Regions from separate parts of the Clostridium sp. B9 genome, predicted to be linked through region 2. Evidence: a T-box and tRNA genes for the amino acid it is inferred to sense, from the RefSeq annotation. Region 2 holds a T-box; the other regions hold tRNA genes.

Region 1 (5,004 bases), 2.6 Mb from region 2:
AAACCTCGTGGAGGACCGAACCACGTTGCTGTTGAAAAAGCATGGGATGAGCTGTGGATAGCGGAGAAATTCCAATCGAACCCGGAGATAGCTGGTTCTCTCCGAAATAGCTTTAGGGCTAGCGTCGAGTATGAGTAGTGGAGGTAGAGCACTGAATGGGCTAGGGGGCATAGCGCTTACCGAACCTTATCAAACTCCGAATGCCACATACTATGAGCTCGGCAGTCAGACTGCGAATGATAAGATCCGTAGTCAAAAGGGAAACAGCCCAGATCGTCAGCTAAGGTCCCAAAGTGTAAGTTAAGTGGGAAAGGATGTGAGATTTCTAAGACAACTAGGATGTTGGCTTAGAAGCAGCCACTCATTAAAAGAGTGCGTAATAGCTCACTAGTCGAGAGATCTTGCGCCGAAAATGTAACGGGGCTAAACTTACCACCGAAGCTACGGGCTTGAATTTAATTCAAGCGGTAGGAGAGCGTCGTAATCGGGCTGAAGTCGTACCGTAAGGAGCGGTGGACTGATTACGAGTGAGAATGTTGGCATCAGTAGCGAGATGTGGGTGAGAATCCCACAGGCCGAAAACCTAAGGTTTCCTCAGGAAGGTTCGTCCGCTGAGGGTTAGTCGGGACCTAAGCCGAGGCCGAAAGGCGTAGGTGATGGACAACTGGTTGATATTCCAGTACCACTACCATCGTTATTATCGATGGCGTGACGCAGGAGGATAGTGTGTGCTAGCTATTGGATGCTAGTCTAAGCACTTAGGCAGTGAAAGTAGGCAAATCCGCTTTCATAATGCTGAGGTGTGATGGGGAAGGTTCCACGGAACCGAAGTACATGATTCCACGCTGCCAAGAAAAGCGTCTAGAGAGAGAAGTAGTGCCCGTACCGCAAACCGACACAGGTAGGTGAGGAGAGAATCCTAAGGCCGGCGGAAGAATTACAGTTAAGGAACTCGGCAAATTGACCCCGTAAGTTCGCGAGAAGGGGTGCCTACGAGAGTAGGCCGCAGAGAATAGGCCCAAGCAACTGTTTAGCAAAAACACAGGTCTCTGCTAAAGCGTAAGCTGATGTATAGGGGCTGACGCCTGCCCGGTGCTGGAAGGTTAAGGGGAATACTTAGCGCAAGCGAAGGTATGAACTTAAGCCCCAGTAAACGGCGGCCGTAACTATAACGGTCCTAAGGTAGCGAAATTCCTTGTCAGGTAAGTTCTGACCCGCACGAATGGCGTAATGACTTGGGCACTGTCTCAACTGTAAATCCGGCGAAGTTGTAGTGCGAGTGAAGATGCTCGCTACCCGCGATTGGACGGAAAGACCCCGTAGAGCTTTACTGTAGCTTAGCATTGAGTTTTGGTATTGTCTGTACAGGATAGGTGGGAGACTAGGAAACTAGGGCGTCAGCCTTAGTGGAGTCATCCTTGGGATACCACCCTGACAGTACTGAAATTCTAACTGGCGGCCATGAATCTGGTCACAGGACATTGTTAGGTGGGCAGTTTGACTGGGGCGGTCGCCTCCTAAAAAGTAACGGAGGCGCCCAAAGGTTCCCTCAGAACGGTCGGAAATCGTTCGAAGAGTGCAAAGGCAGAAGGGAGCCTGACTGCGACACCCACAAGTGGAGCAGGGACGAAAGTCGGGCTTAGTGATCCGGTGGTACCTCGTGGGAGGGCCATCGCTCAACGGATAAAAGCTACCTCGGGGATAACAGGCTGATCTCCCCCAAGAGTCCACATCGACGGGGAGGTTTGGCACCTCGATGTCGGCTCGTCGCATCCTGGGGCTGAAGTAGGTCCCAAGGGTTGGGCTGTTCGCCCATTAAAGCGGCACGCGAGCTGGGTTCAGAACGTCGTGAGACAGTTCGGTCCCTATCCGTCGCGGGCGTAGGAAATTTGAGAGGAGCTGTCCTTAGTACGAGAGGACCGGGATGGACTGACCTCTGGTGTACCAGTTGTTCCGCCAGGAGCACAGCTGGGTAGCTAAGTCGGGAATGGATAAACGCTGAAAGCATCTAAGCGTGAAGCCAACCTCAAGATGAGATTTCCCATAGCGTAAGCTAGTAAGATCCCTTGAAGAACACAAGGTTGATAGGTCGGGGGTGTAAGCATGGTAACATGTTCAGCTGACCGATACTAATAGATCGAGGGCTTGACCAAATTATAGTAAATTAAGTATTATGTGCAATTTTGAAAGAACAATCTTTCTAAATACATCTGGTGATGATGTTCTTTAGGGTAACACCCGTTCCCATTCCGAACACGACGGTTAAGCCTTTAGAAGCCGATGGTACTGCACGGGAGACTGTGTGGGAGAGTAGGTGGTCGCCAGGTTTTTATTTTATGGCTCGATAGCTCAGTCGGTAGAGCAGAGGACTGAAAATCCTCGTGTCGCTGGTTCGATTCCTGCTCGAGCCACCAAAAAGCTTAGTGAATTTTCACTAAGCTTTTTATTTTTTTATAATAAATTAAGTAAACAAATTTCATTATTTTAATATTATATAATAGGGAAATCGACTTTTTATTATATTTTATGTAAAGTAGTGATTTTATGAATAAACAGAGAAAAGGCTATATATTAAGTATAATATTTTTATCAAGTGTATCAACTATGCTATATTTGATACACTTTATATTTTTTAAAGAGCCAATAAATACTATAGCTAATATAATTACAAGTTTAGCGTTTGCTCCAATACAAATGATTTTTGATTTATTAGTTATAGATAAAATTATGGAAATAAGAGAAAATGCTAAAAAGGCAAAGAAAATAAATATGATAATAGGAAGTTTTTATAATGTTATAGGAAATGATATTTTAACAATGTTGGTTAAGGCAGATCCTGATAATCCTAGTATAAAATCAATGGCTAGAGTATCCAAGCACTGTTGTGAAGAAGATTTCTGGCAGCTAAAGAATGATTTAATGAATTATGATTTTAAAATTGATATTAATGAATTAAATTTAAATGATTTAAATCTAATATTAGAAAAAAATAAAAACTTTTTAATAGACTTAATGATCAGTTCAGTTATAGATGAAGATGAAGAATTTAGTATAATGGTTATGGCTGTAGTTCATTTAAGAGATGAATTTGCTACAAGAAGAAGCAACGGGTTAGAGGAATATGAGGTGCTTCATATTAAGAAGGATGTGGAAAATGCATACAGGTTATTAACTTATCAATGGGTTGATTATATGAAGCATTTGAAAGAGTTTTATATGCAGCTATTTGCTAAGGCCTTAATTCAATCTCCTTTTGATGATAGAAGTAACCTTGAAAAAGATAAAGAATTCTTATGTTAATTCTTTAGTAAGACTTTAAAATATATTACTTTAGTGAAAATCATTTAAGAATATATGTTAAGTTGTAATTAAGATAAAAAGGACTAAATTAATTTATAATTTAGTCCTTTTTAGGATAAGCTTTATTTTACGGATTCTAAAACTTTTTCTACATGTCCTTTAACTCTAACTTTTCTAAATTCGGCTATCAATATTCCTTCTGTATTTATTACAAAAGTACTTCTTTCTACGCCCATATATTTTTTACCGTACATATTTTTTTCTTTTATTACATCATATAAGTTACATGCAACTTCATTTGGATCACTAAGTAATACAAATGGAAGTGATAATTTAGTTATAAATTTATCATGTGATACTAATGAATCTCTAGAAACTCCTAAAACAACTGCATTTAAATCTCTGAAACTTTCTATATTATCTCTAAAATCACAAGCTTCTGTTGTACATCCTGCAGTATTATCCTTTGGGTAGAAGTATAATATAACATTTTTTCCTCTATAATCACTTAATGAGTGTTCTTTCCCGTCTGATCCCATAAGTTTAAAATCTGGAGCTAATTTATTTAATTCGATTGACATAATAATCCCTCCTCTAAATTATATTTATTATATAATAATTAATATTTATTATCAAGAAATCTCTTTTCAATATTATAAACTTAACTTAAGTTTTTTTGATATTTATAAGTATTTATTAAATTTATATTTTGAGATTAAATATAAATTTAATATTAGAGTTTAGGTGTATAAAGTAAGTATAATTGAATTATGTACAATTACACTGAAATTAAGTCTATGATTTTGATATAAATTAATTTGAGAAAGTAGCATTAGGTTAGTATATTTTCATAGAATAGAGCAATTAGGAAAATATTAGAGAAAATCTTTGTAATTCAATAAATGTATGTTAATATATGAAGTATAGGAAATTAAAACTTTAACTGAAAAGGAGATAATATAAATGGAAAACAAAGTTTTAGCAACAGTTGGAAACACTGAAATAACTTCAAACTACATAGATGAGATAATAGCAAGATACCCAGCTCAACAACAAGCTATGTTATCAAGCGAAGAAGGTAGAAGACAAGTTTTAGAGCAAGCAATCGCTTTTGAATTAATGTCTGAGTTCGCAAAAGAAACTGGATTAGATAAAACAGAAGAATATACTGATCAATTAAATAAATTTGCTAAAGAATTATTAGCTCAAATGGTTATGAAAAAGACTTTAGATTCAGTTACTGTAACTGATGAAGAAGCAAAAGCTTTCTATGAAGAGCATAAAGAAAACTTCGTTGAATTAGAAACTGTAACAGCTAAACACATATTAGTTGCTTCAGAAGAAGAAGCTAAAAATGTAGAAAAAGAAATAGCTGAAGGCGTTATGTCATTCGAAGAAGCTGCAAGCAAATATTCAACTTGTCCTTCAAAAGAGCAAGGTGGAAACTTAGGTGCATTCTCAAGAGGAATGATGGTTCCAGAATTTGAAGAAGCTGCATTCAACTTAGAATTAGGAGTTGTTAGTGCTCCAGTTCAAACTCAATTTGGATATCACTTAATAAAAGTTGAAGATAAAACAGAAGCTACAACTAAGGCTTTCGAAGAAGTTAAAGATCAAGTTGTTGGAATGTTAATACAAGAAAGACAACAAAAGAAATACTTAGAATTAGTTAAAGAATTAAGAGAAAAATATGGAGTTAAATTA
Region 2 (5,004 bases):
GCTTCTTGAGTAGTTTCTAGCTAAAGATTCCATCATTGAAGGAAGTGTTGATGTTCTCATTACACTGTAATCTTCTCCTAATGGGTTCTTTATTTTAACTACATTTCTAAGCTCACTATCCTCTGGCACACAAATTTTATCAAATACCTTTGGACTTACGAATGAGTAGCTTATTGATTGATTTAATCCTGAAGCTAACATTGCATCAATAACTTTTTCATCTAATAATTGTTTTTTATCTTTAGCTTCTTTTTCTGTACTAGTTGAAATTAATGTAGCAGGAACATTGTTATATCCATAGATTCTAGCAACTTCTTCTGCAACATCTTCTCTTATATCAACATCTATTCTAAATGTAGGTACTAATATCTCTAAAGTATCTCCATTTATAGTTGTGTTTAAATCTAAGCTATCTAAACATCTCTTCATTTCTTCAGCTTCTAATGCTGTTCCTAAGAATTTGTTTATCCAGCTAGCGCTTACTTCAAGAGTTTTTTCTTCTTTAACCTTGTTATAAACATCTATAGTTCCTTCCATAACTTCTCCGCAACCAAGCTCTTCTATTAAAGCACAAGCTCTGTCTAAAGCTAAAGCAGCTAAGTTTGGATCTATATCTTTTTCAAATCTTGATGAACTCTCAGTTCTTAACCCTAAATTTTTAGAATTAACTCTTATGTTAGTTCCATCAAAGTTAGCTGATTCAAATACTATTTCAGTAGTATCATCTTTAACGCCTGAGTTTAATCCACCCATGATTCCAGCTAAAGCAACAACTTCTTCTCCATCCTTTATACAAAGAACATCTGAAGTTAATTCTCTTTCTATTTCATCTAAAGTAGTGAATTTTTCACCATCTTTAGCTCTCTCAACTACTATATGAGAAGATTTTAACTCTCTTCTATCGAAAGCATGCATTGGTTGACCAAGCTCTAACATAACAAAGTTAGTAATATCAACTATGTTATTTATAGGTCTTACACCTGCATCTAATAATCTTTCTTGCATCCAAGCTGGTGAATGACCAACTTTTACATTTTTAACTCCCCTAGCCATATATCTGTTACAAAGATCATCATTAACTGTAACTTTTATTTCGTCGTTTATGTTTTTATCACATTTAACTTCGAATTTAGTACTTGGCATTCTGTAAGTTTTTCTAGTAGTAGCTGCTGTCTCTCTAGCCATTCCTACTATGCTTAAACAATCTGGTCTATTTGAAGTTATTTCGAAATCTAAAACTTGTTTGTTAAGACCTAAATATTCTTTTATACAAACACCTATTGGAGCATCTTCTGGTAAGATCATAAGACCTATGATTTCTTTTCCATCAGCAATTCCTAACTCTTCCTCTGAACAGAACATTCCGTTAGAAACTTCTCCTCTTAATTTACCTTTTTTGATTTTACTTCCATCTGCTAATATTGCTCCATGTAAAGCTACAGGAACCTTATCATGCTCTTTCATATTATCAGCAGCTGTTACTATTTGAATCATTTCTGATCCTATGTTTACTTGACAAATTTTAAGCTTTTCAGCATCTGGATGCTGCTCTATCTTGTCTATTTGACATGTAACTATATTTTCTATTTCTGCACCAGCAGTTACAACCTCTTCTACTTTTGAACCTGATAAAGTTAAAGCATCGCCTAACTCTTCTGCTGTTATATCTATATCAACGTAATCTTTAAGCCAATTAAATGGTACTTTCATCTTTTTTACCTCCTATTTTAAAACTTAGAATTGATTTAAGAATCTCATATCACTTTCGTATAATAATCTTATGTCATCTATTCCATACTTAAGCATAACCATTCTGTCTACTCCGAAACCGAAAGCAAATCCACTATAAACTTCTGGGTCTATTCCACAGTTTCTTAAAACTTGAGGGTGAACCATACCACAACCTAGTATTTCTATCCAACCTTCTCCTTTACATACTTTACATCCTTTTCCGTTACATACAAAGCATGTAGCATCCATTTCAGCTGATGGCTCAGTGAATGGGAAATGGTGTGGTCTAAACTTAGTTTTAACCTTATCACCAAACATTTTCTTAGCGAATAACTCTAATGTTCCTTTAAGGTCAGCAAATGTTACATCTTTATCTATAACAAGACCTTCCATTTGGTAGAATATTGGTGAGTGTGTAGCATCAACTGCATCTGATCTAAATACCTTACCAGGTGAAATCATTTTTATTGGTGGTTGTTGCTTTTCCATTACTCTAGCTTGAACTGGAGAAGTTTGAGTTCTTAAAACTACATTATCATTTATGTAGAATGTATCTTGCTCACTTCTAGCTGGGTGATTTTTAGGTATATTTAAAGCCTCAAAGTTGTAGTAATCTTTCTCAACCTCTGGACCATCTTCTATTGCAAATCCCATTGAAACAAATATTTTTTTCATTTCATCTAGAGTTTGCTCTAATGGATGTTTTTTACCTATAGTTTGTTTTTTTCCAGGCATTGAAATATCTATAACTTCATTTTTTAACTTTTCTTGCTTTTCAGCTTCTTTAATAGCTTTAGTTATAGCCTCTAATTCTACTTCTAAAGCCTCTCTTACCTCGTTAGCTAATTTACCAACTACTGGTCTCTCTTCTTTTGATAGAGCTCCCATTCCTCTTAATATAGTTGTAAGCTCTCCTTTTTTACCAAGATATTTAACTCTTATTGTATCAATTGTAGTACTATCCTTAGCTTCCTTAATTTCAACTAAAGCTAATTCTTTAATTTGATTTAACTTATCTTGCATTTTCATTCTCCTTTCTTGATGTATAGTTAATATACTAGATTTTATCTAAATATAAAAATCTTACTTATTTTAATTAATCTATTATTGTGTAAGCAAAATTAGCAAATTAAACTTATATTACCTAATTAAGTTTTGTACTCATATTTTTTAGCTAACCTTTTAAGTATTCCCATATTATCAGAAAATAAAATAAACCCCATCCCTATAACACAAGGGACGGGGTATTCATATCCGTGGTACCACCCTAATTAATACTAAATGAAAAAACTTTAGTATTCACTTACTTAAAATAACGACTAATGCCGCTAACTACTACTTTTAAACTTTCATAGTTAGAACTCCAGAGTGAACTTCGATATAGCTTTTCTTAAAATGCTTTCAGTCTATGGCATTTTTTCCCTGAAAAGAAAGTTCTATATTTACTCTCTCTATCAATGTTTTTATCTATTCAATTCAAAATATATTATACATATAATGATAGGCATAATCAAGGCATTTATTCTTTTTTTACTCTTTTAAGCGTTTTTTGCTTTAACTACATTCTTTTTACAATATAATTATTAATTAAAATAAAAAAGTACCATATCAAATTAACTTTTTAATAAAACTTATAACTATTATTCTTAAAATATATTTGCAAGCTTTACTATTAAGTTTGATATGGTACGTTTTCTTATTTATTAAATGATTGTCTTATCTTTTCATATATCATTACCGAAGTTGCTACTGCTACATTTAATGATTCTGCATTTCCTGGCATAGGAATTTTAACCTTTATATCAGAAATTTCATAAACTTCATCACTAACTCCGTTACCTTCATTACCTACAGCAATCATTATTTTTCCTTGTAAATTTTCTTCAAAGAAATTATTCTCTCCTTGAAGTGAACTTACAACTAATCTATAACCATCTTCCTTTAATGATTTAATATACTCTAAAGAATCATCTTCAACAACAGGAATATAGAATATTGAACCCATAGTAGATCTTAATGTTTTATCATTATATATATCTACCGTTCCTTTAGTCATAACTATTCCTGAAGCTCCTGCTGCATGAGCAGTTCTTATTATTGTTCCCATATTTCCTGGGTCTTGAACCTTATCAACTAAAACAACTAATTCTCCATCCTTAAGTTCCTTGTTTTGCATATTTATAACACCAACAACCCCTTGAGGATTTTCCGTTGAGCAAAGTTGCTTTAGTAAAGCTTCATTCATTTGTATAAGCTTTATACCCTCTGAAACTTTAGAAAAGAACTCTTCATTCTTCTCTTTAAAGTTTTCTGTAAAGATTATTGAATCTATAGAAACTCCGCTCTTTAAAGCTTCATCTACAAATCTTAATCCTTCTATAAGATATTTATTATTTTTAACTCTATGCTTCTTTTCTTTTAACTTTTTTATCTCTTTAAATAAGTTATTATTTTTACTTTCTATTTCTAACAAAGCAAATAATCCTTTCTAGAAAGATACTAGTGTCTGAATATCTTTCCTTCTAATTTTGTTAAATCTTCTGCAGAACCTATAGCTACAACTATATCATCCTTTTCGATTATGTCATCAGCATCTGGTGATATATTAACCTCATTATGTCTTTTAATAGCCATTACGTTTATTCCGTATCTACTTCTTAAGCTTAACTCTTTCATATTCTTACCATGCCACTCTTTTGGGCTTTCTATTTCAATTATAGAATAATCTGGTGATAACTCTATATAATCTAATATACTTGATGATACTAAGTTATGAGCAACTCTGACTCCCATATCTTTCTCTGGTAAGATTACTCTGTCTGCTCCTATTTTATATAAAACCTTAGCATGTAAATCACTGTTACCTTTAGCTATGATGTATTTTATTCCCATCTCTTTAACTAATAATGTTGCCATTACACTTGCTTGTATGTTAGCTCCTATTGTAACAACAGCTACATCAAAGTTTCTTAATCCTAATGTTCTTAAAGCATTTTCATCTGTCGCATCCATTTGAACAGCATGAGTTACACTATCTGATATCTCCTGAACTAAATCTTCATTTGAGTCTATTGCTAAAACATCATGACCTAAAGCATATAGAGTTTTAGCTACTGATGATCCAAATCTTCCTAATCCTATAATAACGAATTGTTTACTTGACATAAGTTCTACACTCCTAACTTATCCTATTAATATTTTATCTTCTGGGAATTTATATGCACTAGGTTTCTTTCTGTTAGCTAGTGCTAAAACTACAGTCATAGGACCAAC
Region 3 (5,004 bases), 2.7 Mb from region 2:
CAAAAGTTACAGTTTCTGCAGCAAAGTTTACATTTGCATTCTCTACACCATCCATTCTATTTAGACCTTTTTCAATGGCCGCTGCACAAGATGCACAAGTCATTCCCTCTACTTTGTAAGTTAACTGTTTTTCATCTCTTTTTATCTTATAACCAAGTTTACTTACTTTACTATTGATGTCATCAAAACTAACCTTATCTCTATCAAACTCTACATTTAATGTTTCTGTTGCAAAGTTTACATTAGCCTTTTCAACACCATCAATTCTTCCTACACCTTTTTCAATAGCTGCTGCACATGATGCACAAGTCATTCCTTCTACTTTGAATGTTTCTTTCTTGCTATTATTCTCTACAGAATAGCCAAGCTTTTCGACTTTTTGTCTAATCTGCTCTAAATTAACCTTATCCTTATCATAATTTACCTTTAGTTCTTCTGTGGCATAATTAACATTAGAACTCTCAACGCCATCCATTTTACCTACGCCTTTTTCAATAGCCGCAGCACATGATGCACAAGTCATTCCTTTTACCTTGAGTACACGCTCCATAATTTCGCCTCCTTAGTATTCATTTAATTTATATTTAAATATACCAAAAAACAAATTAACTACTTTTATTCTAAATTCACTTTAAGCCTCTCAACACATTAATGTTGAAACTCTTAAAATAACAGATCCATAGAAATTTATATAAATATAAATCACTACACACCATTAGAATATATCTTTTTACTTATCAATTAATTTATTAAGTACACTTAATATCTCATCTATTTTTTCTTCTTTAGAGTCTTTATCTTCAAATGCACTATTAACACAATTATGCATATGTTGCTCTAATATTAATTTGTTAGATTTTTTTAATAATGCCTGTGAGGCCATTATTTGATTAGAAATATCTATACAATATCTCCCATCCTCAATCATTTTAATTATTCCCTCAATTTGACCTCTTGCAGTTTTTAAACACTGCAATGCTTTCTTTTTTTCTGCATTCATTATGTATCACTCCCTAGCATATTTCATACATTACCACCCCCATGGGGGGATTACATTTATATATTACGCCTATAAATTCCGCATGTCAATACTATTTTTAAACTTTTAATTAACTTTATTAACATTTAATTCATATTTGCTATTGTCATTTAGTTATTTTAATATATTAAAATTAAAATAACTTAAATAAGGAGTTTAAATTAATGAGCAAAATATCAATTATTCTATTTTCCTTGATAACTATAAACATATTATTGTTAATATTACTACTTATTATTAATATAAAAATAAACTCAAAGAGAAAACTTATTAATTCCTTGCTTATAATATTTATATTATCTCTTCTAGGATTAGTATCTTCAGTAATTTATTTAAATAATATTACTACTTCACCTGAATATGAAAAATATATTTCTGATAAGCCATCTTCAGTGAAAGAATTTAATATAAATAATAATGTTAATCCAGATAATAAAGAATTTACACTTAATGATGAAGTAAAATCTATAGTTTACAATGTGGTGTCAGATGAATTTGGAGAAAACTTTAAATATACTAAAGACTTTTTAATTAATTCTGATGGTACATATACAATATCATTATTATTTGATGATACAAATTACTCAGAAGAGCAATGCAAAGAATTTATTGAAAAACTATCATCCAATTTAAAATCATTTAAAAATGTAGGAAGAATAGAGATATATTTTTTAAATAATTTCAAAATAAAATATTCTTTAATTATTGATAATTTTAATGAAGGAAACAACTCTGTAATAATAAAAGAAGATGCATTTTAAAATGCATCTTCTAAAAAATTAAACTCCCAGTTTTTATATATGTTTCTTTATCAATCTTATTATTAGCCAAAATAGTTGTATTAGCTTCTATATAAACTCCATCATCAATAATTACATTACTATCTATATTACTATTCAATGAGACAAATGCATAATCCCCTATTTTAACATTATTCCCCAAAGAAACTCTTTGCTTAATAATAACATGCTTTCCTACATCAAAAAATCCAACATTAATCATTCCTGGATATACTATACTTCCCTCACCAATTTTATTCTTTTCCATGTAATTTATATCTGGATGGACTATAGTAGCAAATTTAACTTTTCCATTTAACTTTGTAACTATATCTTTTTTAATTTCATAATTATCTATAGCCACACTAACATATAATTCATTTTCACTTTCTAGCTTCTTAAAAAAATTAAACCTATCCTTTTTCTTGTTATCAAAATAATTATATATAGAATCTATCATACTAATAACTCTATATCCTTCAACATTTTCTTCCTCTATTTCATTTGTAGTACTTACTAATCCAACAATCTTCCAAGTTTCTCTTTTTGAATTGATATTTTCTATTATACGTATTACTTCTCTAGCTATAGTCCCTGTACCAATAATAATTACACTTTTCATTAACCTCTCTCCTACTCTATATTTACTGACATATATTAAATCCTATTATATTGGATATATATTTATTCTAATTATTAAATATTTTTACAAAATATGTATAATAAATTGATATTTGTCCATAATTAAAATATCCACTATTAATAAGTAGATATTTTCTTAGCTAATATATAGTTTATTGATACTTCCCCCATATATCTTTAATCAAATTCCCCTTTTGTTTTAAGCTAAGAACTACTTATTTGTGGATTTTTTATATATATTTATAATGTATATTTAAATTTATTATATAAAGAAAAAAGACTCACTAAATTAGTGAGTCTTTTTATATAGTAATTTATTTATTACGTAAAAAAAGCTTAGTGAATTTTCACTAAGCTTTTTGGTGGCTCGAGCAGGAATCGAACCAGCGACACGAGGATTTTCAGTCCTCTGCTCTACCGACTGAGCTATCGAGCCATAAAACAAAAACCTGGCGACCACCTACTCTCCCACACAGTCTCCCGTGCAGTACCATCGGCTTCTAAAGGCTTAACCGTCGTGTTCGGAATGGGAACGGGTGTTACCCTAAAGAACATCATCACCAGATGTATTTAGAAAGATTGTTCTTTCAAAATTGCACATAATACTTAATTTACTATAATTTGGTCAAGCCCTCGATCTATTAGTATCGGTCAGCTGAACATGTTACCATGCTTACACCCCCGACCTATCAACCTTGTGTTCTTCAAGGGATCTTACTAGCTTACGCTATGGGAAATCTCATCTTGAGGTTGGCTTCACGCTTAGATGCTTTCAGCGTTTATCCATTCCCGACTTAGCTACCCAGCTGTGCTCCTGGCGGAACAACTGGTACACCAGAGGTCAGTCCATCCCGGTCCTCTCGTACTAAGGACAGCTCCTCTCAAATTTCCTACGCCCGCGACGGATAGGGACCGAACTGTCTCACGACGTTCTGAACCCAGCTCGCGTGCCGCTTTAATGGGCGAACAGCCCAACCCTTGGGACCTACTTCAGCCCCAGGATGCGACGAGCCGACATCGAGGTGCCAAACCTCCCCGTCGATGTGGACTCTTGGGGGAGATCAGCCTGTTATCCCCGAGGTAGCTTTTATCCGTTGAGCGATGGCCCTCCCACGAGGTACCACCGGATCACTAAGCCCGACTTTCGTCCCTGCTCCACTTGTGGGTGTCGCAGTCAGGCTCCCTTCTGCCTTTGCACTCTTCGAACGATTTCCGACCGTTCTGAGGGAACCTTTGGGCGCCTCCGTTACTTTTTAGGAGGCGACCGCCCCAGTCAAACTGCCCACCTAACAATGTCCTGTGACCAGATTCATGGCCGCCAGTTAGAATTTCAGTACTGTCAGGGTGGTATCCCAAGGATGACTCCACTAAGGCTGACGCCCTAGTTTCCTAGTCTCCCACCTATCCTGTACAGACAATACCAAAACTCAATGCTAAGCTACAGTAAAGCTCTACGGGGTCTTTCCGTCCAATCGCGGGTAGCGAGCATCTTCACTCGCACTACAACTTCGCCGGATTTACAGTTGAGACAGTGCCCAAGTCATTACGCCATTCGTGCGGGTCAGAACTTACCTGACAAGGAATTTCGCTACCTTAGGACCGTTATAGTTACGGCCGCCGTTTACTGGGGCTTAAGTTCATACCTTCGCTTGCGCTAAGTATTCCCCTTAACCTTCCAGCACCGGGCAGGCGTCAGCCCCTATACATCAGCTTACGCTTTAGCAGAGACCTGTGTTTTTGCTAAACAGTTGCTTGGGCCTATTCTCTGCGGCCTACTCTCGTAGGCACCCCTTCTCGCGAACTTACGGGGTCAATTTGCCGAGTTCCTTAACTGTAATTCTTCCGCCGGCCTTAGGATTCTCTCCTCACCTACCTGTGTCGGTTTGCGGTACGGGCACTACTTCTCTCTCTAGACGCTTTTCTTGGCAGCGTGGAATCATGTACTTCGGTTCCGTAGAACCTTCCCCATCACACCTCAGCATTATGAAAGCGGATTTGCCTACTTTCACTGCCTAAGTGCTTAGACTAGCATCCAATAGCTAGCACACACTATCCTCCTGCGTCACGCCATCGATAATAACGATGGTAGTGGTACTGGAATATCAACCAGTTGTCCATCACCTACGCCTTTCGGCCTCGGCTTAGGTCCCGACTAACCCTCAGCGGACGAACCTTCCTGAGGAAACCTTAGGTTTTCGGCCTGTGGGATTCTCACCCACATCTCGCTACTGATGCCAACATTCTCACTCGTAATCAGTCCACCGCTCCTTACGGTACGACTTCAGCCCGATTACGACGCTCTCCTACCGCTTGAATTAAATTCAAGCCCGTAGCTTCGGTGGTAAGTTTAGCCCCGTTACATTTTCGGCGCAAGATCTCTCGACTAGTGAGCTATTACGCACTCTTTTAATGAGTGGCTGCTTCTAAGCCAACATCCTAGTTGTCTTAGAAATCTCACATCCTTTCCCACTTAACTTACACTTTGGGACCTTAGCTGACGATCTGGGCTGTTTCCCTTTTGACTACGGATCTTATCATTCGCAG

Evidence for each region. The T-box of region 2 lies ahead of pheS (phenylalanine--tRNA ligase subunit alpha). A T-box ahead of a tRNA ligase gene usually reads a tRNA of that ligase, here a tRNA-Phe.
Region 1: it has a tRNA-Phe gene. The T-box ahead of pheS (phenylalanine--tRNA ligase subunit alpha) is inferred to sense a tRNA for this amino acid. The anticodon was not compared.
Region 3: it has a tRNA-Phe gene. The T-box ahead of pheS (phenylalanine--tRNA ligase subunit alpha) is inferred to sense a tRNA for this amino acid. The anticodon was not compared.

Annotation. Positions count from the first base shown of each region.
Region 1 covers NZ_JBNWKA010000003.1:403,932-408,935, forward strand. Annotated here, with positions in the region: rRNA gene ACQZHJ_RS01910 (23S ribosomal RNA) at 1-2,153, shown strand, start outside; rRNA gene rrf (5S ribosomal RNA) at 2,210-2,327, shown strand; tRNA gene ACQZHJ_RS01920 (tRNA-Phe) at 2,339-2,414, shown strand; gene ACQZHJ_RS01925 (hypothetical protein) at 2,545-3,300, shown strand; gene ACQZHJ_RS01930 (peroxiredoxin) at 3,423-3,881, opposite strand; gene ACQZHJ_RS01935 (peptidylprolyl isomerase) at 4,264-5,004, shown strand, end outside.
Region 2 covers NZ_JBNWKA010000003.1:2,980,708-2,985,711, forward strand. Annotated here, with positions in the region: gene pheT (phenylalanine--tRNA ligase subunit beta) at 1-1,710, opposite strand, end outside; gene pheS (phenylalanine--tRNA ligase subunit alpha) at 1,735-2,754, opposite strand; T-box leader at 2,964-3,198, opposite strand; gene ACQZHJ_RS13165 (TrmH family RNA methyltransferase) at 3,428-4,204, opposite strand; gene ACQZHJ_RS13170 (potassium channel family protein) at 4,231-4,896, opposite strand; gene ACQZHJ_RS13175 (TrkH family potassium uptake protein) at 4,915-5,004, opposite strand, start outside.
Region 3 covers NZ_JBNWKA010000003.1:302,802-307,805, reverse strand. Annotated here, with positions in the region: partial or broken gene ACQZHJ_RS01480 (heavy metal translocating P-type ATPase) at 1-553, opposite strand, end outside; gene ACQZHJ_RS01475 (metal-sensing transcriptional repressor) at 731-1,000, opposite strand; gene ACQZHJ_RS01470 (hypothetical protein) at 1,204-1,800, shown strand; gene ACQZHJ_RS01465 (acetyltransferase) at 1,811-2,440, opposite strand; tRNA gene ACQZHJ_RS01460 (tRNA-Phe) at 2,821-2,896, opposite strand; rRNA gene rrf (5S ribosomal RNA) at 2,908-3,025, opposite strand; rRNA gene ACQZHJ_RS01450 (23S ribosomal RNA) at 3,082-5,004, opposite strand, start outside.